One region of the Rhodospirillum sp. A1_3_36 genome, then DNA from elsewhere that is predicted to be linked to it. Evidence: predicted binding sites of a transcription regulator. Region 1 holds the regulator's gene; the other holds the start of a gene.
The links. Region 1 encodes PhoB, which activates phosphate uptake and scavenging genes when phosphate is short. Its sites were predicted from a motif close to TNTCATAAAACTGTCA; they were not measured.
Positions count from the first base shown of each region.

Region 2: a site for PhoB is predicted at 3,773-3,788, ahead of ACLIRY_RS11075 (inorganic phosphate transporter). Genes of this name have one in related genera too.

Region 1 covers NZ_JBLAVB010000003.1:158,029-163,679, forward strand. The annotation lists gene pstA (phosphate ABC transporter permease PstA) at 1-747, shown strand, start outside; gene pstB (phosphate ABC transporter ATP-binding protein PstB) at 754-1,569, shown strand; gene phoU (phosphate signaling complex protein PhoU) at 1,668-2,399, shown strand; gene phoB (phosphate regulon transcriptional regulator PhoB) at 2,409-3,107, shown strand; gene ACLIRY_RS08340 (MDR family oxidoreductase) at 3,354-4,334, opposite strand; gene ACLIRY_RS08345 (TetR/AcrR family transcriptional regulator) at 4,347-5,009, opposite strand; gene ACLIRY_RS08350 (AraC family transcriptional regulator) at 5,325-5,651, opposite strand, start outside.
Region 2 covers NZ_JBLAVB010000004.1:132,493-138,143, reverse strand. The annotation lists gene ACLIRY_RS11085 (NADP-dependent malic enzyme) at 1-786, shown strand, start outside; gene ACLIRY_RS11080 (substrate-binding domain-containing protein) at 1,200-2,201, opposite strand; gene ACLIRY_RS11075 (inorganic phosphate transporter) at 2,212-3,708, opposite strand; gene ACLIRY_RS11070 (ATP-binding protein) at 3,835-5,651, opposite strand, start outside.

The DNA.
Region 1 (5,651 bases):
CGGGGGATGATTTCCACAACCTTCAATACACGTCTGTTCACCAATGCGGACAGCCGCCAGCCGGAACTGGCTGGTATCTTGGGTGCGGTCGTCGGGTCTTTCTATACCCTGTTGATTACGCTTGCGCTTTCCTTCCCCATCGGTGTTGCTGCGGCGGTCTACCTGGAAGAATACGCCCCCCAGAATTGGTTCACGGACTTGATCGAAGTGAACATCAATAACCTGGCGGCGGTTCCGTCCATCGTTTTCGGCCTGTTGGGTCTGGCTGTCTTCTTGAACATCTTCGGCATGCCGCGCTCTGCGCCTGTGGTGGGAGGTCTGGTGCTGACTCTGATGACCTTACCGACGATCATCATTGCCAGCCGCGCAGCCCTGAAGTCCGTTCCTCCGTCCATCCGGGAAGCGGCCTTGGGGGTTGGGGCCTCGAAGATGCAGATGATCGTGCACCATGTCCTTCCTCTGGCCATGCCGGGGATGCTGACGGGCACCATCATTGGCATGGCCCAGGCCCTCGGCGAAACGGCGCCCCTGTTGATGATCGGTATGGTGGCCTTCATCGCCGACGTTCCTGCCGGTCCCATGTCGCCCGCGACGGTGATGCCGGTGCAGATTTACCTTTGGGCCGATAGTGCGGAACGGGCCTTCGTGGAACGGACCTCTGCGGCCATCATGATCCTCCTGGCGTTCTTGGTGTTCATGAACGCCGCCGCCGTCGTCCTGCGCAAGAAATTCGAACGGAAGTGGTAAAGACCCATGACTGACCAAAATCAGCCCTTTGAGGGAACAGCGGGACATCCGCGCATCAGCGACCGTCCGGTCAAGGTGTCCGCCACCAATGCCAACGTCCATTATGGCGAAAAGCATGCCATCAAAGATGTGGGACTGGACATCGTCGCCCAGGAAGTCACGGCCTTTATTGGTCCGTCGGGCTGCGGTAAATCGACCTTCTTGCGCTGCCTGAACCGGATGAACGACACCATCGACATTTGTCGGGTGAGCGGTGATATCCGTCTGGACGAGGAAGATATCTACGATCGCAAGATCGATGTGGTGGAACTGCGGGCCCGGGTTGGCATGGTTTTCCAGAAGCCCAATCCCTTCCCAAAGTCGATTTATGAGAACATCGCCTATGGTCCACGCATCCACGGCACGGCCACGGGCAAGGCGGAGCTGGACGATATCGTTCAGTCCTCTCTGGTGCGGGCTGGTCTGTGGGAAGAGGTCAAAGACCGCCTGGACGCGCCGGGCACGGGCTTGTCCGGTGGGCAACAGCAGCGCCTGTGCATCGCCCGGGCCATTGCCGTCTCGCCGGAAGTCATTCTGATGGACGAACCTTGTTCGGCCCTTGATCCCATCGCCACGGCGAAGATCGAGGAGTTGATCGATGAACTGCGGACGAACTTCACCATTGTGATCGTCACCCATTCCATGCAGCAGGCCGCGCGCGTGTCCCAGCGGACGGCGTTCTTTCACTTGGGGCGCCTGATCGAATGCGGGGATACGGAAACGATCTTCACCAATCCCCAGCATAATCTGACCCAGGGGTATATCACGGGCCGCTTCGGTTAAGACCGGAACGGGCGCACTATTATTGACGGCGGGTGGTGACGGACACCACGCGCCGTCATTCTGTCCAACCAACGGTTGGGAGGACGAGGAGAAACCCCATGCCTACGGAACATACGGTGCGGTCCTATGACGAGGAGCTGAAGATGCTCGTCAAGACCGTGTTGCGCATGGGAGGATTGGCGGAAGCCCAAATGGTCAACGCCATCCAGGCGTTGATCCGCCGGGACAACGATCTGGCCTCCCGCGTGGTCAGTTCCGATGCGCGTATTGATGCCATGGAGCAGGAAATCAACGATCGGGCGGTGCGTCTGCTTGCCCTGCGCCAGCCGATGGCCGACGATCTGCGCAACATTGTCGGCGCCTTCAAGATCGCCTCGGACCTGGAGCGGATCGGAGACTACGCCTCGAATGTGGGCAAGCGCGCCTTGGTGCTGAACCAACTTCCCGTGGTCAAGCCGGTGGCGACTGTTCCGCGGATGGCGCGATTGGTGCAAGATATCGTCAATGATACCCTTGATGCCTATGTGGAACGCGATTTGGACAAGGCCGTCGATGCCTGGTCCCGCGACGAGGAGGTGGACGAACTGTACACCTCGCTCTTCCGCGAGCTTCTGACCTACATGATGGAGGATCCGCGCAATATCACCGCCTGTACCCATCTGATGTTCATTGCCAAGAATATCGAGCGGATCGGGGACCACGCGACGAATATTTGCGAGAATATCCATTATCTTGTTTCCGGTAAGCCCCTGCGGGCCACTCGGCCTAAGGGACGGGAAGCCGGAAATTTTGCCTCCACCCCCCCGGACCCGACGTCTGGGATATCGTGAGCTGAGCCAATGAAACCACAAGTGATGATCGTCGAGGACGAGGCCTCCCTGGTCACCCTGCTGCGGTATAATCTGGAGAAGGAGGGGTATCGCGTGGTGGAAGCCATGGATGGCGAAGAAGCCATGACCCTGGTGGCCGAGGCCCAGCCAGATGTGATGATCCTGGATTGGATGCTGCCGGTCATGTCTGGGATTGAGGTCTGTCGACAGTTGCGGCGCAAGCCCCGCACCCGGGACCTGCCGATCCTGATGCTGACCGCACGGGGCGAGGAAAGTGACCGGATCCGTGGTCTGAACACCGGGGCGGACGACTATATGTCCAAGCCTTTCTCCATGCCCGAATTGCTCGCTCGGGTAAAGGCGCTGCTGCGTCGGTCGCAGCCGAGCAACACCAAGGGCAGCTTGAACTACGCAGATGTGGTCATGGACCTGGGGGCCCATCGGGTGACCCGGGGAGGCCGCTATATCCACCTGGGGCCCACCGAGTTCCGCCTGCTGCAATTCCTGATGCAGAACCCTGGCGCGGTCTTCTCCCGCGAAGAGCTTCTGAACGCGGTTTGGGGGCCGGACATCTATGTGGAGCCGCGGACCGTGGATGTCCACATCCGGCGTTTGCGTAAGGCGCTGAACAGCGATGAAGACATGGATCTGATCCGCACCGTCCGCGCTGCGGGTTATGCCTTGGATCAAAATGCCATTGTAGCATGAGGCTGGGGCCAGCCTCACGCTACACGACAGGGGGCGTTTTCCCGTTACGGGGCTTTGCCCCGTCCCCCACTGGGGCCGAAAGGCCCCAGACCCCAGGCCAAAAAAAAGGGGGGTTTGGGGGCATTTGCCCCCAAATGGGTTTGGGCAATCGCCCAAAATAGACGAGACACTGGCGTATACCGTGGGCCAGCTTGTTTCAAGCTGATCTAGAGCGCCTGTGTTGCGGACAGTTGGTCCATGCAGGTCTCAAGGGGAGACTGGAACGACGATGCGGCCCCGCACGGCGCCATCGAGGAATTTCGGCGCGGTGGCGATGACCTCGTCGAAGGGCAGTTCGGTGATCATCTCCTCAAGCTTGTCGAGGTCGAGATCGCCAGCCAGCCGCGACCAAGCCTCAAGCCGGTCCGGCTTGGGGCACATGACACTGTCGACTCCGGAAAGCGTCACGCCGCGCAGGATAAAAGGCGCGACAGAAGCGGGCAGATCCATGCCGGCCGCCAGACCGCAGGTCGCGACGACACCGCGATATTTGATCATCGAAAGCATGTTCGCCAGCACAGTGCTGCCAGCGACATCGATCCCCCCAGCCCAGCGCTCCTTGGCCAGAGCGCGGGGTTTTCCGGTTAGCTCCGCGCGGTCGATGACTGACGTCGCCCCGAGCCCGTGCAGGTAATCCGTCTCGGAGGCGCGGCCGGTTACGGCCACAACGTGATACCCTTTTGCCGCCAGAAGCGCCGTTGCGACGCTGCCGACGCCGCCCGCTGCGCCGCTGACCACGATCTCACCCTTGTCCGGCGTTACCCCTTGCCGTTCCAGCGCCAGCACGCAGAGCATCGCCGTGTAACCCGCCGTGCCAATCGCTGCCGCCTGCCGCAGATCGATCGCCTCGGGCAGCGGCACCAGCCAATCGCCCTTGACCCTTGCGCGTTCAGCTAGCCCGCCCCAATGGGTTTCGCCCACGCCCCAGCCGTTGAGCACGACCCGGTCGCCGGGCTTGAAAGCCGGGTTGTGGCTTTCAATGACGGTGCCGGAGAAGTCGATGCCGGGCACCATTGGAAATCGGCGAACGACAGGGGAGGCACCGGTGATGGCCAGCGCGTCTTTGTAATTCATCGTCGAGTAAGCGACTTCAACCAGAACGTCCCCCTCGGGCAGCTGCTCGTCGGAAATGTCTTTCACCGAAACGTTCTGCGTCTCATCGGGCTTTTCAATCAGGATCGCCTTCATCTTCGTGTCCTTTCAGATTTGTGCTGTGTCATTTTCAATCAGACGGAGGAAGGTGCTCGTAAAGCGGCGCAGGGCATTGGGGCGCAGCTCCAGTTTGGCGCGCAGAACAGCCCCTTCCCAACCGATCCAGAAGGTCTCGGCCAGGGCCTCAGGGTCGTGATGTGGTGCGATCTCGCCCTGCGCCTGCGCCAAGCTCAGCAGGTGTGCCGTTCGGGCCTGCCAGTCATCCAGCACGGTGGTGAGCGCAGTGCGGAACGCGTCAGGAAGTGCGCCCATTTCCTGCCCAAGGTTGCCGACGAGGCATCCCCGCCTGAAACCATGCCGCGCCATCCCCTCTTCGGCCCTTTCGGTAAAGATGCGGAGACGGTCGAGTGGCGCACGCTCTTCGTCCAGATAGGCCCGTTCAAGCTGCGATATGAAATAGGCGTTGTAGGCTGCGACGAGCGCCAGGCCGAAGTCGGCCTTGCCACGGAAGTGGTGATAGAAGCTGCCCTTGGGAACCCCTGCCGCCGTGAGGATCTCGTCGACCCCGACTGAGGAATATCCCCTTTCGGTCAGGTGCTCAAGCCCGGCGCGGATCAGTTTCTGGCGTGCCTCGGAAGCATCCGGTGCACCGCGTGGGCGGCCGCGGCGGGGCTTTTCGTTGGGGGGTGGGGGGGCATCGATTTGGGTCATGCATATTTAATAGACGAATTGGTCTAGAAAATCAATGCCAGCATGAACGGGTCGCCATAACCAACCCCTGAGGGTTGATACCAACGCATGCACGCGTCGCAAACTTGCGCCCCCATATGGACGATTGCCCAAGCCTATTTGGGGAAAATGCCCCCAAACCTCCCTTTTTTGGGCCCGGGGTCTGGGGCCTTTCGGCCCCAGTGGGGGACGGGGCAAAGCCCCGTGAGGGGAAAACATCCCCCTGTCATGTACAGTGGTGATTGAGACACCTCGTAAGCGGGAGAGGCAGCGATCGTGGATGAAACCCAGCAGGTCCTATCGTTCGCCATGCTCGTGAGGTGCAGGCCTAAGCCGCTCGAGCAGATAGCGGTTTGGCGGTTTGCCGACCATCTTTCGAAACATGGTTACGAAACTGCTGGCGCTTTCATAGCCGAGGTCCATCGCGACGGCCTGGACTGTCTGGCCGGCGCTCAGACGCCGCAAGGCGAGGACAACATGCAACTGTCGGCGCCAGCGGCCGAAACTCATGCCCACCTCTTCCACCAACATACGGCTCAGGCTGCGCTCGCTGAGCGCGATGCGGGAGGCCCACTCCGCGACGGTTGCATGATCTGCGGGGGCCGCGATTAACAGGTCGGTGAG
Region 2 (5,651 bases), on a different contig from region 1:
GACTTCGAGGTGGTCAATCCCGAGGATGACACCCGCTACCAGGAGTTCTGGTCCGCCTACCACCACAAAATGGAGCGCCGGGGCGTGTCTCCGGATGCGGCGCGTACGGTAATGCGCACCAATACCACGGCGATTGCCTCAATGATGGTGGACCTGGGCTATGCCGACGCCATGCTCTGCGGGACCTATGGCCATTACCAATGGCACTTGCGTCATGTGAAGGACATTATTGGTCTTGCCCCCGGGGTGCGCGATGTTTCAGCCTTGTCCCTGCTGATCACGGAAAAGGGCTCGTTGTTCATGGCCGACACCTATGTCAGCCAGGACCCCAACGCCGAGGACATTGTCGAGATGTCCATGCTGGCCGTGGAGCAGATCCGGCGCTTCGGCATAGAGCCCAAGGTTGCCTTGCTCTCCCATGCCAATTTCGGTGATTCCGAGGCTCCGTCGGCCCAGAAAATGCGCAAGGCTCTGGCCCTGCTGCGGGCTGAATACCCGGAGTTGGAAGCCGAGGGTGAGATGCACGCCGATGCGGCCCTGAACGAGGAGATTCGCCTGCGGATCTTCCCAAACAGTCGCCTGAAGGGAGCGGCGAATTTGCTGGTCATGCCAAATTTGGACGCCTCCAACATCGCCTTTACCATGACCAAGGTGATGGCCGATGGTCTGGCGGTTGGCCCCTTGCTTCTGGGCTGCGCCAAGCCGGTGCATATCCTGTCGCCGTCCGCTTCGGCGAGGGGGATTTTCAACATGTGTGCCATCGCAGCGGTGCAGGCGGGCGATTAGAGTGATCTTAGTGAAATGGGATCAGCTTGGAACAAGCAGGCCCATTTCACTCTCATTGTATAGATTTTAGAGTGTCTTCGAGGCCAAGTTGGGCCAAGAAGTGGCCAAACTTGATCTCGGAGCACTCTAACTAGGGTGTGGAAAAACTCATTTGTCGACATTTCCGCGTGCGGGGGAATGTCGAGTATTCTTTAACTTTGGAGCGGCATAGACACAGTGCACGACAGTGACTCGTCTTTTTTGGGCGATTGCCCAAGCCCATTTGGGGGCTAATGCCCCCAAATCCCCATTTTTCTTTTACAAATATGCCCCCGAGGGCTGGGGCCTTTCGGCCAATAATCCCTGGGGTCTGGGGCCTTTCGGCCCCAGTCTCGCCAAAGAGGGGGAGGACGGGGCAAAGCCCCGTGAGATGTTTACCAATCCGCCGGAATAAGCCCCAGGAAGGTCAGGTAACCCTCTGGTCCAATGGCTTCTTTGCTGGTGAATTGTTTGACGAATTGCGCCATGCCGGGCACCAGGGGCAGGTGGGCTTTCTTGATGTACAGGTACAGGGAGCGGGTCAAGGGGTAGGTTCCCGTCGCGATGGTTTCCGGCGTCGGAAGGACGCCCTCCAGGGAGACGGCAGAGAGCAGATGTTCGTTCCGCGCCAGGGTGGAGTATCCGATGAAGCCCAAGGCCTTGGGGTCGTTGACGAGCCGTCGGACCAGCATTTCATCATCCTCGCCCGCTTCCACATAAGCGGAGTCTTCACGGAAATGACGGCAGAGGGCGGTTTGCTTGTCCGAGGGGAGGTCCCGGGCCATGGGGAAGGATCGGCAACCCGGCTCCATCACAATATCAGCCAGGACGTCCCGGGTGCCGGAGGTCGGCGGGGGACCATAGACTTTGATGGGCAAGGCGGGCAAGTGAGGGGATACATCCGACCACAGGGCATTGGGGTTGGCCACGGCCTTCCAGTCCTGGGGAATATGGTCGGCCAGGGCCAGCCACAGCTCCCGCCGGGTCAGGTTGCCGAAATTGGTGTTCCAAGAGCGGGCTAGAACGATGGCTCCCCGGCCCAGAAAGACCTCCTGGATGTCGGTGACCTCGTTATTGGTGCAGAGGGTACGCTCTTCCTCGGTGATGGGGCGGGACGCGGTGACCACGTCCGGTGTCTCCAACCCAATCCCTGCGCAGAACTGGGCAAAGCCACCGCCCGTTCCCGTGGCTTCCACCAGGGGAGCCTTGAAGTCGGACATGCGCGAAACCCGCTCGGCCACGGCAGTGGCGAGGGGGAAGACGGAGGAGGAGCCGACGATCAAGGCCTGATCCCGTACCGACGCCTCCGCCCGGAGGGGGCTCTCCGCCACCAGAGCCACCAAGAAAAGGGCAAGGGCGGTGGTGGTGGCGGTTCTGATCGTGCTGCGTGGGATCATGGGCAGGGGCTCACTCTGGAAACTGGGACAGCAGAAGATATAACCCAGCCGATAGCAGGGCCGCCATCGGAACCGTGACGATCCAGGCCGCAGCGATGGTCGACATATGCTGTCGCCGCACCAAGCGCCGCTTTTCCAGTTTGCGGGCAAGGGCCGGATGGGTATCCGGGCGGACTTTGCCTGCCGCCCGGGCCAGGGCAAGAACCGGTGTGCGGTTGACAAGATATTCCCGCAAGAAGCCAACGCCGAAGATTGCCCCCACGGCAATATGGGTGGAACTGACCGGCAGGCCCAGCCAGGAGGCAGCCAAAACGGTGATGGCCGCAGAGAGGGCGACGCAGAACGCCCTGGCTTGGTCCAGCTTGGTGATCTTCTCGCCCACGGTTCGGATCAGCTTGGGGCCGAAAAGGAACAGGCCTGCGGAAATACCCGCAGCGCCCACCACCAGGATCCAGGGCGGCAAGACGACCGCAGAGGACACGCCACCCCCGTTCAGGGCATTGACGATGGCGGCCAGGGGGCCGACGGCGTTGGCGACGTCATTGGCCCCATGGGCGAAGGACAACAGGGCAGAGGAAAAGATCAAGGCATGGGTGAACAATCCACTCACGGCCTTGCGCCGGTTTTCCAGACCGATGGTCTTGCGTCGGATGACGGGCCGCATCAAGGCCCAGGTGCCGAAGAAAAGAGCCAAACCGATAAAGGGAGGCACCCAAGGGGCGGGCTTGAAGATATGCTTCAGTCCCTTGGTGACCAGGTACATGCCAAAGGCGCCAGCCATGACGCCCATCAACAGGGGAATCCATTTGCGGGCCGCCGTGACGCGGTCCTCCTGGAACAGAATGGCCCGCTTTACGAAGTACAGAATCATCGCAGCGACGATGCCGCCCAGGATCGGAGAAATCACCCAGCTTGCGGCGATGGCACCCATGGTCGGCCAGCTGACCACGCCGAAACCCGCTGCGGCTATTCCTCCGCCCATGACCCCGCCGACAATGGCATGGGTGGTGGATACCGGGGCGTTCAAGATAGTGGCGAGGTTGATCCAAAGGGCTGCGGCCAACAGAGCGGAAATCATAATCCGGGTGAATGTGGTCGGGTCGGCAACCATGGCCGGATCAATGATCCCCTTGGAGATGGTCGAGACCACGTCGCCCCCGGCCAGGATCGCACCCGCCGCCTCGCAGGTGGCGGCGATCAACAGAGCCCCCGCCATGGTCAGGGCGCGGGATCCGACTGCGGGCCCCATGTTGTTGGCGACGTCATTGGCGCCGATGTTCAGGGCCATATAGCTGCCGACCACAGCCGAAAGGATCAGGTAGCTGCGCCCGGGACTTTCCCCGAATGTGGTCGCGGTAAAGACCCAGACCAATCCCAGGAACAGGACGCCCAGACCCAGGCCGATGGCCGGACGTCCCGTGACGGTGAGGGCAGATTCAATGGCGGAGAACCGTTTGAGATCCTTATGGAGCTTCTTCAGGTTCGGGGGGGTGGGATCGGCGGACATGGACTCCTCAACGTGGCTCGCGGTTCGGATGGCGGTGCGCCGCGCGGGCAGTCTTGGGAGACTCTGTCATAAAAGTGAAGCAAAAATGCAAACAAGATGTAATATTTTGGGTGGCCTGGAACGGGATCAGGGAGAGTCAGATACTTCTTTTTGACTTCTATTGGTATGTTTCGCCAAGGCTTCGGTCAATCTGGCTCGGGTCACGGGTTTGGACAGATAGCCATCCATGCCGCTGAGCATGGCAGCCTCCACATCGCTTTTGGTGGCATTTGCCGTCATGGCCACGATGGGCAGGCGTGCCGCAGGGCCGGATTTCAGCCGAATCTGGCGGGTGGCCTCGTACCCGTCCATTTCCGGCATTTGTACATCCATGAAAACGATATCGAAGATTTTTTGGTCAAGGATAGTGACGGCTTCCTGTCCATTGAATACGCAAGTGACCCGGTGGCCAAGCTTTCCAAGCAATCCTTCGGCGACTTGCCGGTTGATCTCGTTGTCTTCGACGACCAGGACATCCAGGGTGGTTGGTTGATCGACCAGGTTTTCAGCGATCTCCTTCCGCGATTCACTGCGCGCCTCCTCCAGTTGTAATTCGAACCAAAAGAGGCTTCCTGCCCCGGGCCAGCTGTCAAAGCCCATCTCCCCGCCCATGAGGGTGACAAGGCGCTTGCAGATGGCCAAACCGAGGCCGCTGCCGCCATATCGGCGGGCGGTGGAGGGGGAGGCTTGGGAAAAATTTTGGAACAACCGGTCGTGGTCGGTTTGGGCAATGCCGATTCCCGTGTCTTGAACCTCGAATCGGTACCGATCGGCGTCCTGTCGGATCAGCCGCAAGGTCACTGACCCCGTATTGGTAAATTTTACCCCATTGCTGGCCAGGTTCAACAGGACTTGGCGCAAACGCCCTTCGTCGCCCATAACCTGGGGCAGGGGGGCAGCGGGCAAGACCTGCAAGACGTTGACACCTTTTTCCCTCGCTTTTCCGTCCAATAGGCTGCGGACGCTGTCCACGAGGGTGGCGGGGTTGAAGGCCAATCGCTCCAGCTCCAGGCGCCCGGCCTCTATCTTGGAAAGGTCCAGGATATCATTGATGATTGCCAAAAGGGCCAGGGCAGACTCCGTAATGGTCTTGGCATATTTTGTCTGAGCTCGGTCCAGGGGGGTATCCAGGAGCAATTCGGCCATGCCGATGACCCCGTTCAGGGGGGTGCGCAATTCATGGCTCATGGTCGCCAGGAAGTCGGTCTTCGCCTGATTGGCCGTTTCCGCCAATTCTATGGCTCCGCGCAGCTCTTGCTCCCGCTTGATCTGGTCGGAAATGTCCCGCATGACTGCCGTGAAAAGCCGTTGACCCCGCTCATCCGTCCCGCCAACTTCGCTGATGGCCAGGGACATGGGGAAGCGGGACCCGTCCTTTCGACGCGCGTCCACTTGGCGGCTCCTATTCATGATCTCCGATGTTCCAAGTGACAGATATCGGGTGAGATGTTTTGGATGGTTGGCCACGTCCTCTCCGGTCATGAGAATGGTGACGGGCTGGCCTATAATTTCTGCTTCCGTGTATCCAAAGATCTCCTGGGCTGCGAGGTTGAAGGTCTCGATTCGGCCCGTTTGGTCGATGACGATCAAACCGTCCACCATGGTGTCGATGATGCTGCTCAGGCGGGCTTCTTTGGAGGTTAAATCCTTGGTGCGGCTGCGGATCACGTCCTCAAGGGATTCATTGAGGGAGCGCAGCTCCCGTTCCGCCCGGACCTGGGCCGTGACGTCAGAGGCATAGATGTTGACGTAGCCCCCAAGCGGGACGGGAACTGCTTGAATGGTGTGGATCCTCTGTCCAAAGGCGGCTTCCGAGCTCCGGATTGTGCCTCCCGCAGCGGTGGAGCCCACCAAGTCAGTGATAATCCGGTTGGGCAGCCCGGCTTCGTCCAGGAAGCCCTTCT